Regions from separate parts of the Leuconostoc suionicum genome, predicted to be linked through region 2. Evidence: riboswitches for the same ligand, from Rfam matches in the RefSeq annotation. Region 2 holds a riboswitch; the other holds the start of a gene.
The links. A riboswitch is a leader RNA that binds a small molecule or an ion and turns the genes downstream of it on or off. The one in region 2 is predicted to bind lysine.

Region 1 (7,530 bases), 760 kb from region 2:
GGGGATAAGCCGCATGACCACCTTGCCCATAGATGTCAATTTCGAGCTCGGCTGTTCCGGCAAATAAGGTGCCCGCTAATGTACTCAATGTTCCAGCAGGTAAATTAGGCTGATCATGAATACCGTAAAATTCATCAGGATGCCAGTCACCTTCAAAGATTCCCAAATCAACAGCTAATTTGCCACCACTTTTTGACTCTTCAGCTGGTTGGAAAAAGATAATTAAATTGTCTTTAGGTTGATGCTCGCTAAAATACTGAACCAATCCCAAAGCTAAGGACATGTGAACATCATGACCACATGCATGCATAACACCTTTATGTGTTGATTCAAATGGCAAGCCAGTATCTTCTGTCACTGGCAGCGCATCAATATCAGCACGATATCCTATCGTCCGAATTGGGTCAGTCCCAGAAAATTTCACGAGCAATGCAGTAGGTAATTTTTCTACTTGACGTATTGTCATAAAATTAGTTTGCCAAGATTGAATTTTTTCTAGCAAATAACGATGAGTTTTAAATTCCGCTAAAGCAAGTTCTGGAATTTTATGTAAATCACGCCGATAGGTTTTTAAATCTTCTTCACTAACTGGCATCATAAGCCTCTCAATGCGTCAATTAACGCAGTCTTTTGTTGCGTCTTCGAATCAATCTCCTTAATGACTTTTGCAGGAACACCCGCAACTACTGTATTCGCTGGTACATCCTTTGTGACGATTGCTCCAGCCGCAACTACTGCGCCATCACCGACCTGTACGCCTTCAATAACAACGGCATTGGCGCCAACTAGAACGTTATTACCAATGCGAACAGGTTGAGCAGATGCTGGCTCAATCACACCAGCTAATACCGCGCCAGCACCAATATGAGAATTTTCACCAACGATGGCACGACCACCAAGTACGGCACCCATATCAATCATTGTGTTAGCACCAATCTCTGCACCGATATTAATCACTGCGCCCAACATAATCACAGCATTGTCACCAATTTCAACTTGATCGCGAATAATGGCGCCTGGTTCAATTCGAGCATTAACTTCTTTTTTATCAAGTAAAGGAACGGCTGAATTACGTGAATCATTTTCAATAAACACATCCTCTGATGGTAGGTTCTTAATTAACGATTCAATTTCAGACCAGTCGCCAATTAATTGTCCAAATGACTCATTTCCAAATTGTTGCACAGTATCTGGAACGTTAGTTGCCAATGTACCTTTATATGTAACCTTTACTGGGGTAATTTTTTTTGCATTTGCAATGAAGTTAATTAATTTTTGTGCTTCGTTTTCAGCCATGTTATTTATCTCCTAGAGTATAATCCTGATCTAAACTGATCATATGTTCAAAAGTTTCACGTTCAACAACGACTTGATGTTGACCATTTTCCACGAAGACAACGGCCGGTCGTGGATTTCGGTTATAATTTGAAGCCATTGCGTAACCGTACGCGCCTGTTGCAAGTACAGATAAAATATCACCCGGCTTTGTCGCCGGCAATTCTTCCTGCCAAACCAATACATCACCAGACTCACAATATTTACCAGCAATTCGCACAATCTCTTCACTTTTAGCATTTGGTTGATTGGCTAAAACCGCTTCGTAATTTGCCTGATAAAGTGCTGGACGAATGTTATCTCCCATACCACCATCTACAGCCAAGTAATTTCTAATCCCTGGAATATCCTTACGCGATCCAACTGTATATAGGGTTTGTCCGGCTGGCCCGACAATCGAACGACCAGGTTCAATCCATATTTCTGGCATTGCCCAATTGTACTGTGTAGCCTTTTCTTTCAAAACACGGATAATAGCATCAGCAAAATCGCTTTCTGGCAAAGGTTGATCCTCATCGGTATAACGAATACCAAATCCACCGCCAGTATTAATGACTTCTGGTTGCCATCCCCATGAGTAAGCAGTGTCTGCTAATAGTGCTGCATTTTTCTCAAATCCAGTCACATCAAATATTTGAGATCCAATATGCGCATGTAAGCCACGCAAATGAAGATGGTTATCTTTTATTGCAATATCATAGGCCTGTTTCGCTTGGCCCGTTTGTAAATCAAAGCCGAATTTACTATCTTGTTGACCAGTACTAATAAATTCATGAGTATGAGCTGAAATTCCTGGTGAAATACGTAGTAAAATATCTTGAATAACATTTTTTTCCGCCGTAATTTCTGACAGTAGTTGTAACTCAAGAAAATTATCAACAATAATTGTTCCCACACCATTTTCAACGGCCATCACGAGTTCATCATAACTCTTATTATTACCATTAAAACTAAGATGCTGAGTTGGAAAATCAGCTTTAATTGCTGTGTATAATTCCCCACCAGACACGACATCAGCGTGAATATTTTCTTGAGCTGCCACTTGATATATTGCTTTAGTAGCAAAAGCTTTGCCAGCATAACTTACTACATATGGGACGTTTTCTTGTTCAAAGATGCGCTTGAACGCCCTCATTGTCTTACGAATAAGTGTTACATCATAAACTGCTAACGGCGTGCCATATGTCTTTGCCAGTTCGATTGTATCAACACCATCAACCGTCAGATGTTGCTTTTCATTTGTTGGATACGTCATCATTTCCCCTTAAATTACACAAAAAAACCCTTTGATAGGTTCGCAAAACGGACTTATCAAAGGGCATTGTTAGCATTTTTGACAGTTTCCATAGCTCACCGCATCTCTGCGACAGTCTAATAGCTCTTAACTATTAGCCCAATCAAGGTTATTTGTAGACAACCTTGATTTCGGCGATATCCCCTAAGCTTACCATCAATTGCTACAGCAACTCCGGTAAGTGTATTGTCAATCGCGACCTCTATGTGAAATAATTTTTATTCTGTCACTATTATGACTGAATCACTAATGAATGTCAAGGTGTTTCCGTCTAATTCTTTGCTAGCAATCATGTGTTTTTAAAAAGACGTTAATAATTTGTTCATTCGCGGTGCATAAATATCGCCAAAGCGTGTAAAGTGCATCAGTATGTAATAGAACTCATACCATCTTTCACGTTTTTGCCAGCCAACGTCCAATGGCCATTCTTGCATATATTGATCATAAAATGACGGGCTAAAGCCGGCAAACACTCTTGAAATCGCCAAATCATATTCTCGATCACCATAGAACACGTTAGGATCAATAAATACAGGTTTACCTTGATCGTTAAACATAAAGTTTCCTGCCCAAAAATCACCATGCAATAATGATGGTTGAACTGTTTGCGCGTGATTATCATTTAATATCGTTTCTCGTAAATTATTATAGTGATCACCACGTTGGGTCAGCCAAAAATTATTTTTTTTCGCTTGTGCCATTAGCGGATCCAAGCGTTGTTTCACAAAAAATTCAGCCCAAGAAGATTGCCAAGTATTATTTTTAGGCACAAAATCTACTAAATTATCACTATCAAATCCAAACTTTGGTGCTGTAACTTGGTGAATTTTAACCAGAGACTTTGCTAATTCTTGTTGTGACCCATTTCCTTGATTAATCCACGACAATATTAAGTAGGCGTGTCCTTGTAACTGTCCCTGTGCTAAAATGGCAGGCACCGTCACCACCTCCCCCAAAGCCTTTAAACCAGCAACCTCATGATCAAAGAAACTTGCTTGAGCATTTTGTTGAATCTTTAAAAAATAGCGCTGTTTGTTCGAATAGATTGAAAACGCCTCGTTAATGTCGCCACCACGTACCTTTTCTAAGTCGTGTGGTTTTTCAAGTCCCAAACGAGTAACAAAATCGTTACCTAAGTCCATATTAGCCTCCAAAATTTATTATCGGAACAAAAAAACACAATTTTCATTACGAAAACTGTGTTTTTGACAAAATAATACCCTTATTATCGACAAATTTATTCAATTGTCTCGCAAGTATTACCATTTAATTGTAGTGTATCATAATATTATACAAACGTCACTACTTTGTGTACTTCTCTATCATTAGCTGATGACCGGCAAATCGGACGCAATTAAATCGTTAGTTACATCCACAAATTTTTCATCGCTCAAACGTAATAACCGCCAATCGTATTCCTTATCATTATCAAATTCATCAATATATGGTTCAAACTCACCTTCAGTTTGTAAAATAAGATAGCCTGCAAAAGCATCCGAAAATTCGTTTTCACTTTTAACAACACGCACCAATTGATTATTAGAAAAAAATCCGACGGCTAACTGATCATTGTTCCACTGCCCTTCAAAGGCCCACTTTAAAGTAATCCAATCTGAAAGTGTTATTCCTAGATTCAATAGATAATCCACAGATAAACGAATGTGGATTGGATGCTTACTGGATTGAGAGTCGATTCCTTGAGCATCCAATTGAGAAGAGAAGATACCACTTAATGCCTCAAAATCACTCACACTAGGTACTTTTTCTTCGTTTTGCCATGCTTCAACAGTTTCAACTTCAACATCTAGTGCTTCAGCAATCTCTAATGTTGAAATTTTAGTTAATTCTTGTAGTTTTTTTAAGTTATTCATAGTTATAATTATACAGAAAAACCGCCATGAATGGCGGTTATTTCGACATCATTTTTTTCTGTTTTTTTGCAATCATCGCTGAACGAACGACACCAATGATCGTTGGCATTAATGTTACCAACGCAATACCCAAAATAATTACAGAAAAATGTGCTTTAACAAATGGAATATTTCCGAACATATAACCAGCACCGGTTGCAATTAAGCTCCAAGAGAACGCAGCAATCAAACTATTACGTAAGAAATGCTTGTATGAAAATTGGCTGATGCCAGCCACAAACGGTACAAATGTGCGGACAATTGGCATATATCGCCCAATGATTATTGCCGCAGCACCACGCTTTTCAAAGAAAGCCTCAGCTTCTTTGATATGTTGTTCTTTAATGAAACGGCCAAAGAAACGGTGATGCAAAATTTTATAACCACCTGTACGACCAATCCAAAAATTGACTGAGTCACCAATAACAGCTGCTAAGAAGAATACAATCATAAATACCCAATGATTAAGTCCGGCATTTAGCCCAGCAGGCGTAGCAGCAACAGCTCCTGCAGCAAACAACAGTGAATCTCCAGGTAGAAACGGCATAATCACACTACCGGTTTCAATGAAAATTACCGCAAATAAAATCAAATACGTCCATAAACCGAACGCCTGCACAAGATTACCAATATGGACATCAATGTGCAAAATAAAATCAATTAGAAATGACATAAAATTCCCCTAAAGTACGAATAGTAATATTTTACCACACATGTAAGCCTGTCATATTAAAATATAACTTTTCATATCTATTGCGATTCTAACTGCCTTCTAACCAGAAAAATTACAGTAACTTACTTATTTAACGCCTGTTTTGGTTGTCTCATTGAAATATAGCCAAACACGACCATCCAAATAGTAGCACCAATTGCTGGTAGACGAGATTCTGGATTAAAGAAGAGCGTAACAAATACAAAACTGAAAAACAGAATTGCCAATGGCACTAATGTTTTAGGAGCTATGACAAGAAACCCATCAGGCATGTAACTATCTGATTTACGATATTTCATATATGCCATCAAAATCAACACATAAATCATTAAAAATAAATCAGTTGAAGCACTTGTTACAAAACTGAATGCGTTTGTAATTGAAGGTATAACTGAAATCAATGCAGAGAAAGCAACCATCACTGATGTTAACAATACAGCATTGATTGGTAATTGAGTTTTAGATATTTTTCTAAATGGTTGTAAAAATTTAGCCTTTGACTGAAATGATAGTGCGTAAAAATTACGACTTGCACTAAACAAAACTGAATTCAAGGCTGATGCAGCACTCGTCAATACAACAAAATTAATTAATGCAGCGGCCCACTTAACACCTGCTAGTTCAAATACCATAACAAATGGGCTTTGATTTGCAGGGATTTTTTGCCATGGATAAATTGTCATAATAATAAACAATGCACCAAGATAAAAGAATAAAATTCGCCAAGGTATTTGATTAATTGCTTTAGGCAATACTGAACGTGGATTTTCTGTTTCTGCTGTTGTCATTCCGATAAATTCCATACCGACAAAGGCAAACATAACCATTTGAAAGGCATTAATAAAATTACCAACACCATTAGGGAAAAATTCAAAATGATTCCAAACATTACTAAATGCAACTGTTCCTACCGGTGTTTTAAATCCTGTTACAGCCATAATAATTCCGGTAACAATCAAAGCTAAAATTGCAACGATTTTAATCATAGCAAACCAAAACTCAGTTTCACCATAAAGAGCTACGGCAATCAGATTTACGCATGTCAATAAAATTAACATCACTATCTGGATTAACCAACTTGGGAGGCTTGGCAGCCAAAATTGGATATACTTTGCGACAGCGGTTAGTTCAGCCATTCCCATAAATACGACTGTTAACCAGTACGACCATCGGGCAAAGAACCCTGCACGATTGCCCAGAAACTTAGTAATGAATGTGATAAATGTATGTTGACTCGGATCAGCATAAAGTAGTTCACCTATAGCACGCATTACAACAAACATAAACATTCCAATAACTAAATAAACCAATAGAATGGATGGTCCGGCATAATGGATTGAGTTACCAGCTCCCATAAATAGACCAGTACCAATCGTACCCCCAATGGCTATTAACTGAACGTGTCGATTTTGTAAACCTCGTTTTGGGAGATTACTGTCGCCTTTTGAATCGGACATAATATTAAAAATTTTCCTTTCCTACTGCAAAGCACCCTTCGATAGTCTCCGGGTGCTTTGCTTTGTACAAATATACCTACAAATGGTATAGTATGATTTCTTTTAACAAGCTATTTTTATTTTGCTGGTTCGGATTCACGTGAATAATTGGCAACATCAGACAAAATCAAGTTTTGGAACTCATTAAATGACATTGTAACTGTTTTTGCTTCACCATATTTACGAACTGTAACTGTATCAGTATCCACTTCTGAATCACCAAGAACCAAAGTATATGGTATCTTATTCGTCTGCGCTTCACGTATGAGATATCCCATTTTAGCATCTTTAGTTTCAACATTAGCACGCAAACCAGCATCCTGCAATTTTTGTTGGACAGTCTTTGCATAATCTCCGTGAGCACCCAAATTAACAGGAATAATCTGGACTTGTAAAGGAGACAACCATGTTGGGAATGCACCCTTGTACATCTCAATTAAGTAGGCTGTGAAACGTTCCATCGTACCAACAATACCACGATGCAACATCACTGGACGATGATTATCCAGACCATCACGACCAATATATTTCAAGTCAAATCGTTCTGGCAACAAAAAGTCTAATTGAATCGTAGATAATGTTTCTTCATTACCTAAGGCTGTCTTTGTTTGAACGTCTAACTTTGGACCATAAAAGGCAGCTTCACCTTCAGCCTCGAAATAATCAAGACCAAGATCATCCATTGCTGTTTTCAATTGCTTTTGTGACTTTTCCCACATTTCATCATCATCAAAATACTTTTCTGTATTTTTGGGATCACGATAAGACAAACGGAAACGATAA
Region 2 (7,530 bases):
CATTTACGACCATATTTGATTTCATGACGGTTTCTAAAAAGCCAAAAAATGGTTTCACATGGTGGGCTAACAAGCAGTTAATTAATGCGCCGGTCTTTATTGGACAAGCACTGATTATGACTGGTTTACTCTTCTTAGTGGATGGCATGGAGGCGCAGCGGCCAGCGATGACATTTGTTGTAGCCTTAGCAGCATCCTTTGGGTTCAACCAGTTTGTTGTCTTGTTTAATGTGCTAATTGGTAAACTAGGGTCAGGAATTATGCTGGTTTTGATGGTATTACAACTGAGTGCTAGTGCGGGATCTTATCCGATCGAGTTGTCAAACAGCTTTTTTGAGGCGATTCATCCATGGATGCCAATGAGTTACTCTGTCCATGCCTTCCGCGAAACAATTTCTATAGGTGGTAGTGTTGCATCAGACTTAACTGTATTGTTATCATTAGGGGTGATATCAATGGTACTAACATGGTTTGTGTACCAAATGAAATTAAACCATAATCAGTTAACTTTTAAGCATTAATTTAAAAGCAGTCGGCAGACTGCGTACATAAAGAAATGAAGTTGGAAAAATAAATGAAAATGTCTAGTGCAGTTGAACAAAGTTTGGTCGTCTTGGTTATGTTAGCTTTACAAAAAGATGGCTTACCTGTTAAAAGTCATGTTTTAAGTGAGCATTTAGAAGTCTCTGAATCATACTTAAAAAAAACAATGCGTAAATTAGTTGTTGCAAATTTAGTAAAAGCGATTGCTAGTAAGGAAGGTGGTTTTAAGTTGGCTCGTAAAACCAATGATATTACGCTATTGGATGTTTATGAGGCGATTGAAGGAGAAGATAGCTTTATTCATTCTACCCAATTGGCAGATCGCGTATTTCCTGCCAAAACTGCTGTTGCTGAAGGAACAAAAGAAGTTCTATCTATTGTCTATGAAGCAGAAAAAGATTTTAAGAAACGGTTAAAACGTACATCAATTGCTGATTTATTATTGTTTGCCAAAGAAGGCGAAGAAATTGTTGATTGGCGTGAAGTCACACATATTGACTAAAAAACAGTTTATTAATGCTAACCAGGCATTAATAAACTGTTTTTATATTGTGAAGTACTATATTTTATGCAACCGGTAGCGCCTCTTGTAAACTGAATTCAAAATCATCTGGAACAAGCATTCCGACATCTTTTAAAATAACATTTCCAGAAAGATAACAACCATTTTGTTGCGTTAAGCCAACCTTTGTGAAGCCAAAAGTGACTGTAGTATGAGCTTTCAGAGCAGCGCCACGTACCTCTCCCGTTGTTGCATCAATACCAGTGGGAACATCAACAGCAATAACAGGTTTATCAATGTGGTTGGCCGCTTTAATCATTTTTTGTAAGCCTTCAGGTAGAACGTTGTTCAATCCAACCCCAAATATCGCATCAATAATTAATGTTGCCTCATTAAAGTCGCTTTTTTCAGAACGAACTAAGCCATGCTTTTCGATGATTGCCAGTTGCCGTTTCACACTGTCTTTCGCACGGCTAACGTTTCCGACAAATTGTAATGAGACATTTACGCCTTGAGCGTACAAGAGACGAGCGATTGCTACGCCGTCAGCACCATTATTACCAAGACCAGCTAGTACCAAGACATGACTTAAATCGAATCTACCAGCACCGATGACATCAAGTACTGCCATTGCGGCCCGTTCAATTAATACATCCTGTGGCATACCAATAGTCTCAATCGTGTAATTATCTATTTGCTGCATTTCTGAAGCTGTAACAAGTCGCGTCATAGTTCCCATCATTTCATAAGTTATTAAACTTATTATACGGTGATTTAGCAGTCTTATCAATCAAACAAGCGTAAAAATATTGAATTTGACAAATAAAAAAAATTAGAATACAATAATAACAATTTAAGAATCATAGAGGTTGCTGCTGACATTAGTCGCTTGCGGAGTGCTTACAGGCACAATGAAACAGGTTAAAGGGGATGTAGCCGAAGCGTTGGTGCTGTGACACCAAGTAGCTGGGCCAATCGGTGAAAAATCGTTGGACTGTCGCGTAAGCGGGGTGCTATGTTATAGATTGCAATTAATTGGGATCCATGGCTGCTACTTGTGCGCTGTGGATTTTTTAATAGAGGAGGTATGCATTCATAGATATCTGTGAATGGGCTAACATATGGTAGAGGCAATAACACGTCCAACACGTCTTGAAGTTTCAAAGAGCGCTGTTGAACATAATATAATGACCGTTAAAAATGTATCGGGTGCAGACAAAGTTTTTTTGACCGTTAAGTCAAATGCCTATGGATTTGGTTTGATTCCTATGGCTCAAGCTGCTGTGGCAGGAGGTATTTATGGCTTAGGCGTAGCTGTTCTTGATGAAGCTATTGCACTACGACACGAGCGCATCACTGCACCAATTTTAATTTTAGGTATTTCACAGGTAAAGTATGTTGAACTAATGGCTGTCCAGCATATTATGGCAACTGTTGTTTCATTGGACTGGCTAGAGAAAGCAGAACAGCAGTTAACTGGTGAACAACGATTACCTATTACACTAGGTATCGATACTGGCATGGGCAGAATCGGGTTTAGAGATCGTGACACTTTAGCGAAAGCGATACAGTTTGTTTTGGATCATGCTGATAAGTTTGAATATGTTGGACTATCGACGCACTTTGCCGAATCTGATTCATCAGATACCCGGTACTTCCAAAAGCAATTAACACGTTGGCATCAATTGACGGATGACTTGCCAAAACCGAAGTACTATCATGTTGCTAATTCGGGGGCTGCAATGTATCACGCAGAAGAAGTTCCCCATGAGGTTGTCCGCGTAGGAACGGTGGTTTATGGAATTGAGCCCTCTCGTGGTGAACTAGCGGATGGACGCAACCTGAAACCCGTCATGGCCCTTCGTAGTGAGGTGAATTTTGTTAAACGCTTACCTGCTGGTGAAGGCATTAGTTATTCACATAAATACACGACAACTCAAAACGAGTGGATAGGCACTGTTCCTATCGGTTATGGGGATGGTTGGCTACGCAAATTAATGGGGTTCAGGGTTATTATTGACGGTCAATACGCCCCTATTGTAGGGCAAGTAGCAATGGATCAGTTAATGATACGTTTGCCTCGTGAATACCCAGAAGGTACAACGGTAACCTTTATTGGTCAAGATGGAGACTTAGAGAACACGATAGAGGACGTTGCACAGTTTGCAGGTTTGGCACCGTGGGAAATTACAACAGGACTACAAGATAGAATACATCGTATTTTAGTAGATTAGGAGAAGATAATGACTAGAGAATATAGTGTTGCCATCCTTGGCGCAACAGGTGCTGTGGGCACACGACTTATTGAACAATTAGAGCAATCAACGATTCCTGTGAAGAATATAAAATTGCTTGCTTCCTCACGTTCAGCAGGTAAGACACTGCAATTTAAGGGTACAGACGTGGTTGTTGAGGAAGCAACTCCAGAAAGTTTTGATGGGGTTGACTTAGTTTTGGCTAGCGGTGGTGGTTCAGTTTCAGCTCGATTTGCACCCGAAGCTGTGAAACGAGGCGCTGTGGTTGTTGATAATTCAAGCCAATGGCGAATGAATGATGATGTCCCGTTAATTGTTCCTGAAGTTAATGAAGCAGATTTGAAACAACACCAAGGAATTATTGCCAACCCTAACTGTTCAACGATTCAAATGGTTGTTGCTCTAGCGCCCATTAAAGCCAAATATGGTTTGACACGTGTTATCGTTTCAACCTATCAAGCTGCTTCTGGTGCGGGACAATCTGCATGGCAAGAGCTAGTTTCAGAAACCGATGCCCACAATGCGGGTAAAGAAATGCATGCTGAGATTTTGCCGGTTAAAAGTGCTAAACATCATTATCCCCTAGCTTATAATTTGCTGCCACAAATAGATGTTTTCGAAGAAGACGGTTACACTCATGAAGAATGGAAGATGATTCATGAGACTAAAAAAATTATGTTCGGTGATAAAAATTCTAAAGCAGTCAAAGTGACAGCAACTGCGGTCCGTGTACCTGTTCCTATTGGTCATGGCGAGACCGTTTATTTTGAAACGGATGCCGGCTCGGGAGCAACAGCCGCTGATCTTCAAGCGATTCTGAGTGAGGCTCCAGGTGTTGTTTTGGAAGACAATCCAAAGGAACAGTTGTACCCACAACCAATTAATGCCGAAGGAAAACGCGAAACATTCGTCGGCCGTGTGCGTCCCGATTTGGAAAATGATGATAGTTTCCATATGTGGGTTGTCTCAGATAACTTGCTTAAGGGTGCTGCTTGGAATACAGTGCAAATTGCAGAACGTCTTGTTGACTTAGACTTAGTTAGAGTCCCAGAAGGCGCAGCAAATAAGTTTATCACAGCATAAATTGTTTTAAGAGCGTTCAGCGCTCTTTTTATATCTCCAAAAGCGATGGCACAACTGTGTGTAAAAGTAACGTGTTACAATAGCTTTATGATAGCAATTCTAACAATTTTAACTTTAGCCATAAGTATTTTTTCTTGGCTACTTTGGCATCAAATCAGGATCAACCTAGCAAGTTTACGACTAGGATTTTATGTGTTAATCATTGTGATTTTTTTATTCATTGGTCTGCAGGTGATTCAGTTTCCAAGTATATCCGTTGTTCATATAATTAATGAAGCTAAGATGTTCGTTAAGTGGGGTAATATTGCGGGTCTATTTTTGGTGATTACACTAGCCTATCACAGTTTTCAAAGTTGGCGTAAATGGCAACACAGCCTAAATCAGTTAGTTTTCCCGCTAGTGTTGCTTGTGTATGCTATTGCTGATATTGGCATTTGGCTTCTGAATGATGGGTTTTCAATATCTTTAAACCCTATTCTTGTTGTTATCCCCTGGTTGTCAATATACGTTCTATGGCAATTTTTACAGTTTAGTATCAGTAGTATGTTGTATGGATTGGTGGTTAAACGACCAATCGATGGTCCGATTGTTGTCTTAGGCGGTGGGTTAGTTGATGGACAATACGTTGGTCGCATTGTTGGTAATCGTATTCAGGCAGCTGTTAAAGATGCAATCAAAATGTCAGAGTATCCAACAATCATTTTTTCGGGTGGTCAAGGGAAAGATGAATTAATTTCTGAGGCAGAAGCAATGAGAAACTTTGCTGTAAAAAGACTAAATGTTCCCTATGAGAAGACAATATTAGAAGACCGTTCTAAAAATACATATGAAAATTTGAGGAATAGTGCTGAATTAACTAACAGTTCATTCACATTTTATACAAGCGAGTATCATGTTTTTCGTGGTGTTTTACTCGCAAAAAAACAAGGAATTAATGCGCAAGGTCGAGGAGGTTACACGCAGTTTCCGTACCGTGGCATAGCGTTTTTGCGAGAGTTTGCTGGTGTGATGAACCTAAATCCAAAACAGCACATTATATATGGTGCTGTGTGGTTTGTTAGCAGTACGATAGTAGTTTTAATTAATTTTATATGAATAAAATATAAAAAATCTTTTTAAATATGGTATATTATTTAGATAGCTTTAATGAATTGTGGAGATTTATACTGTCTGGGAGAATCTTATGACTATTTTTGGAAAATTAATGTGGTTCTTTAAGGAGCACAAACGACTATATATGTTGGGGCTCACTTTTTTGTTTCTGACAGAAATATCACAAATGGTGTCCCCGGCGTTAATCGGTCGTTTCACTGATGTGATAGTGTCCCGACAAATGACGATGCATCAGCTATTTTTCTATGCTGGTAGTATTTTGCTTTTTTCTGTGTTGATGTACATATTTCGTTATACGTGGATTACACATATTTTCCAAGGTTCGGCGCTATTAGAAAAAACATTACGGCAGCAATTGTTTGATCACTATTTGAAAATGGATACTACATTTTATCAGCGTCGACGTACGGGGGATTTAATGGCACATGCGACGAACGATTTGTCAGCAGTGCAGAGAGTGGCATCTGGTGGTGTATTGATGCTAGTTGATTCGATTGTTATTATTATTTTCACAGTTATTTCAATGATCCTTGTGGTTGATTGGCGTTTGACGTTGATTGGTGTTTTACCTTTACCACTATTGGCGGCCGGAGTTTGGTATTTATCACCTAAAATGCGACGTGCATTTACATCATCTCAAGAAGCTTTTTCACGATTATCAAACAAGTCTCAAGAATCGATAGCTGGAATTAAAGCTATTAAAACATTGGGGCAAGAAAAACAAGACGTTGATGCTTTTGATGAGGAAATACAAAAAACGATTCAAATCAATAAAAAGGTAGCCGCCATTGACTCCTTGTTTGGACCAATGGCTACGCTGGTGATGACAATTAGTTATGTTGTGATGATTACTTATGGTGGGTCGTTGGTAGTGAATGATTCAATTTCAATCGGGCAGCTTGTCTCATTTTCAACTTATTTAGGGTTACTTGTATGGCCAATGTTTGGTTTGGGGCAATTGTTCAACGTATTGGAACGTGGTAATGCTTCATATATGCGTGTCCAAGAAATTCTATCTGAAAAATCATCAATTATTGAAGATGAGCAGGGCTACGATAGCATATCTCATGGTGATGTTGCTATTCAGATTAATCAGTTTAAGTATCCAGATGATCAATCGGAAGTTTTGAAAGATATTTCATTGAATATTCGTGCTGGTGAAACTGTCGGTATAGTTGGGCGTGTTGGTTCTGGTAAAACAACCTTAATCAAGCTGCTGCTGCGCCAGTTTGATGGTTATACTGGTCAAATTAGTTTTGCTGGTAAGAACATTAAAGACTATAAGTTAAGTGCATATCATAGAGTGATTGGCTATGTTGCGCAGGAAAACTTTTTGTTTTCGACAACAGTGAGAGATAACATCCGCTTTGCTGATATTAATAAATCGCAAGAAGAAGTAGAAAAAGCTGCTAAAATGGCGGCCTTACATGAAGATATCCAGAACTTTCCTGAGGGATACGACACACAAGTTGGTGAACATGGCGTAAGTTTATCGGGCGGTCAGAAGCAGCGATTGGCTATAGCTCGTGCCTTAATTATTGATCCAGAAATTTTAATTTTAGATGATGCTTTGTCGGCCGTAGATGCGCGGACAGAAAAACAAATATTGCATACTTTAAAAACTACTCGGCAAGAAAAAACAACGATTATTGTTGCTCACAGAATTAGTTCCGTGATGAATGCTAATGAAATTGTAGTCTTTGACCACGGTGAAATTGCTGAACGTGGTCGTCATGAAGAACTGATTGCTCAACATGGATGGTATGCCCAAATGTATGAGCAACAACAACTAGCAACAACGCTCCAACAAAACTTAGAGGGAGAGGGGGATGATGATGACAGAGAAAAATAATTCTGTTTGGGCAAAAAATATACCAGTTAGAGAACAACTGCATGTTATTTGGACGTTAATTAAAATGGCAAAACCGTTTCGGTCAATGTTTATCGTGGCACTTGTAATTGGCGCAGCTTTTGCACTACTACAAGCTGCTGCACCACGAGTTATTGCTTACTATATGACGACTTATTTGCATC

Region 1: another riboswitch for lysine. It lies ahead of lysA (diaminopimelate decarboxylase); the one in region 2 lies ahead of alr (alanine racemase).

Annotation. Positions count from the first base shown of each region.
Region 1 covers NZ_CP015247.1:622,836-630,365, reverse strand. Annotated here, with positions in the region: gene A6B45_RS03290 (N-acetyldiaminopimelate deacetylase) at 1-595, opposite strand, end outside; gene dapD (2,3,4,5-tetrahydropyridine-2,6-dicarboxylate N-acetyltransferase) at 595-1,296, opposite strand; gene lysA (diaminopimelate decarboxylase) at 1,298-2,590, opposite strand; lysine riboswitch at 2,674-2,842, opposite strand; gene A6B45_RS03275 (fructosamine kinase family protein) at 2,929-3,771, opposite strand; gene A6B45_RS03270 (transcriptional regulator) at 3,955-4,500, opposite strand; gene A6B45_RS03265 (VTT domain-containing protein) at 4,538-5,212, opposite strand; gene A6B45_RS03260 (amino acid permease) at 5,335-6,708, opposite strand; gene thrS (threonine--tRNA ligase) at 6,825-7,530, opposite strand, start outside.
Region 2 covers NZ_CP015247.1:1,887,791-1,895,320, reverse strand. Annotated here, with positions in the region: gene A6B45_RS09510 (YhgE/Pip domain-containing protein) at 1-521, shown strand, start outside; gene A6B45_RS09505 (Rrf2 family transcriptional regulator) at 575-1,045, shown strand; gene A6B45_RS09500 (NAD(P)H-hydrate epimerase) at 1,110-1,775, opposite strand; lysine riboswitch at 1,901-2,069, shown strand; gene alr (alanine racemase) at 2,167-3,279, shown strand; gene A6B45_RS09490 (aspartate-semialdehyde dehydrogenase) at 3,289-4,383, shown strand; gene A6B45_RS09485 (YdcF family protein) at 4,471-5,478, shown strand; gene A6B45_RS09480 (ABC transporter ATP-binding protein) at 5,567-7,348, shown strand; gene A6B45_RS09475 (ABC transporter ATP-binding protein) at 7,332-7,530, shown strand, end outside.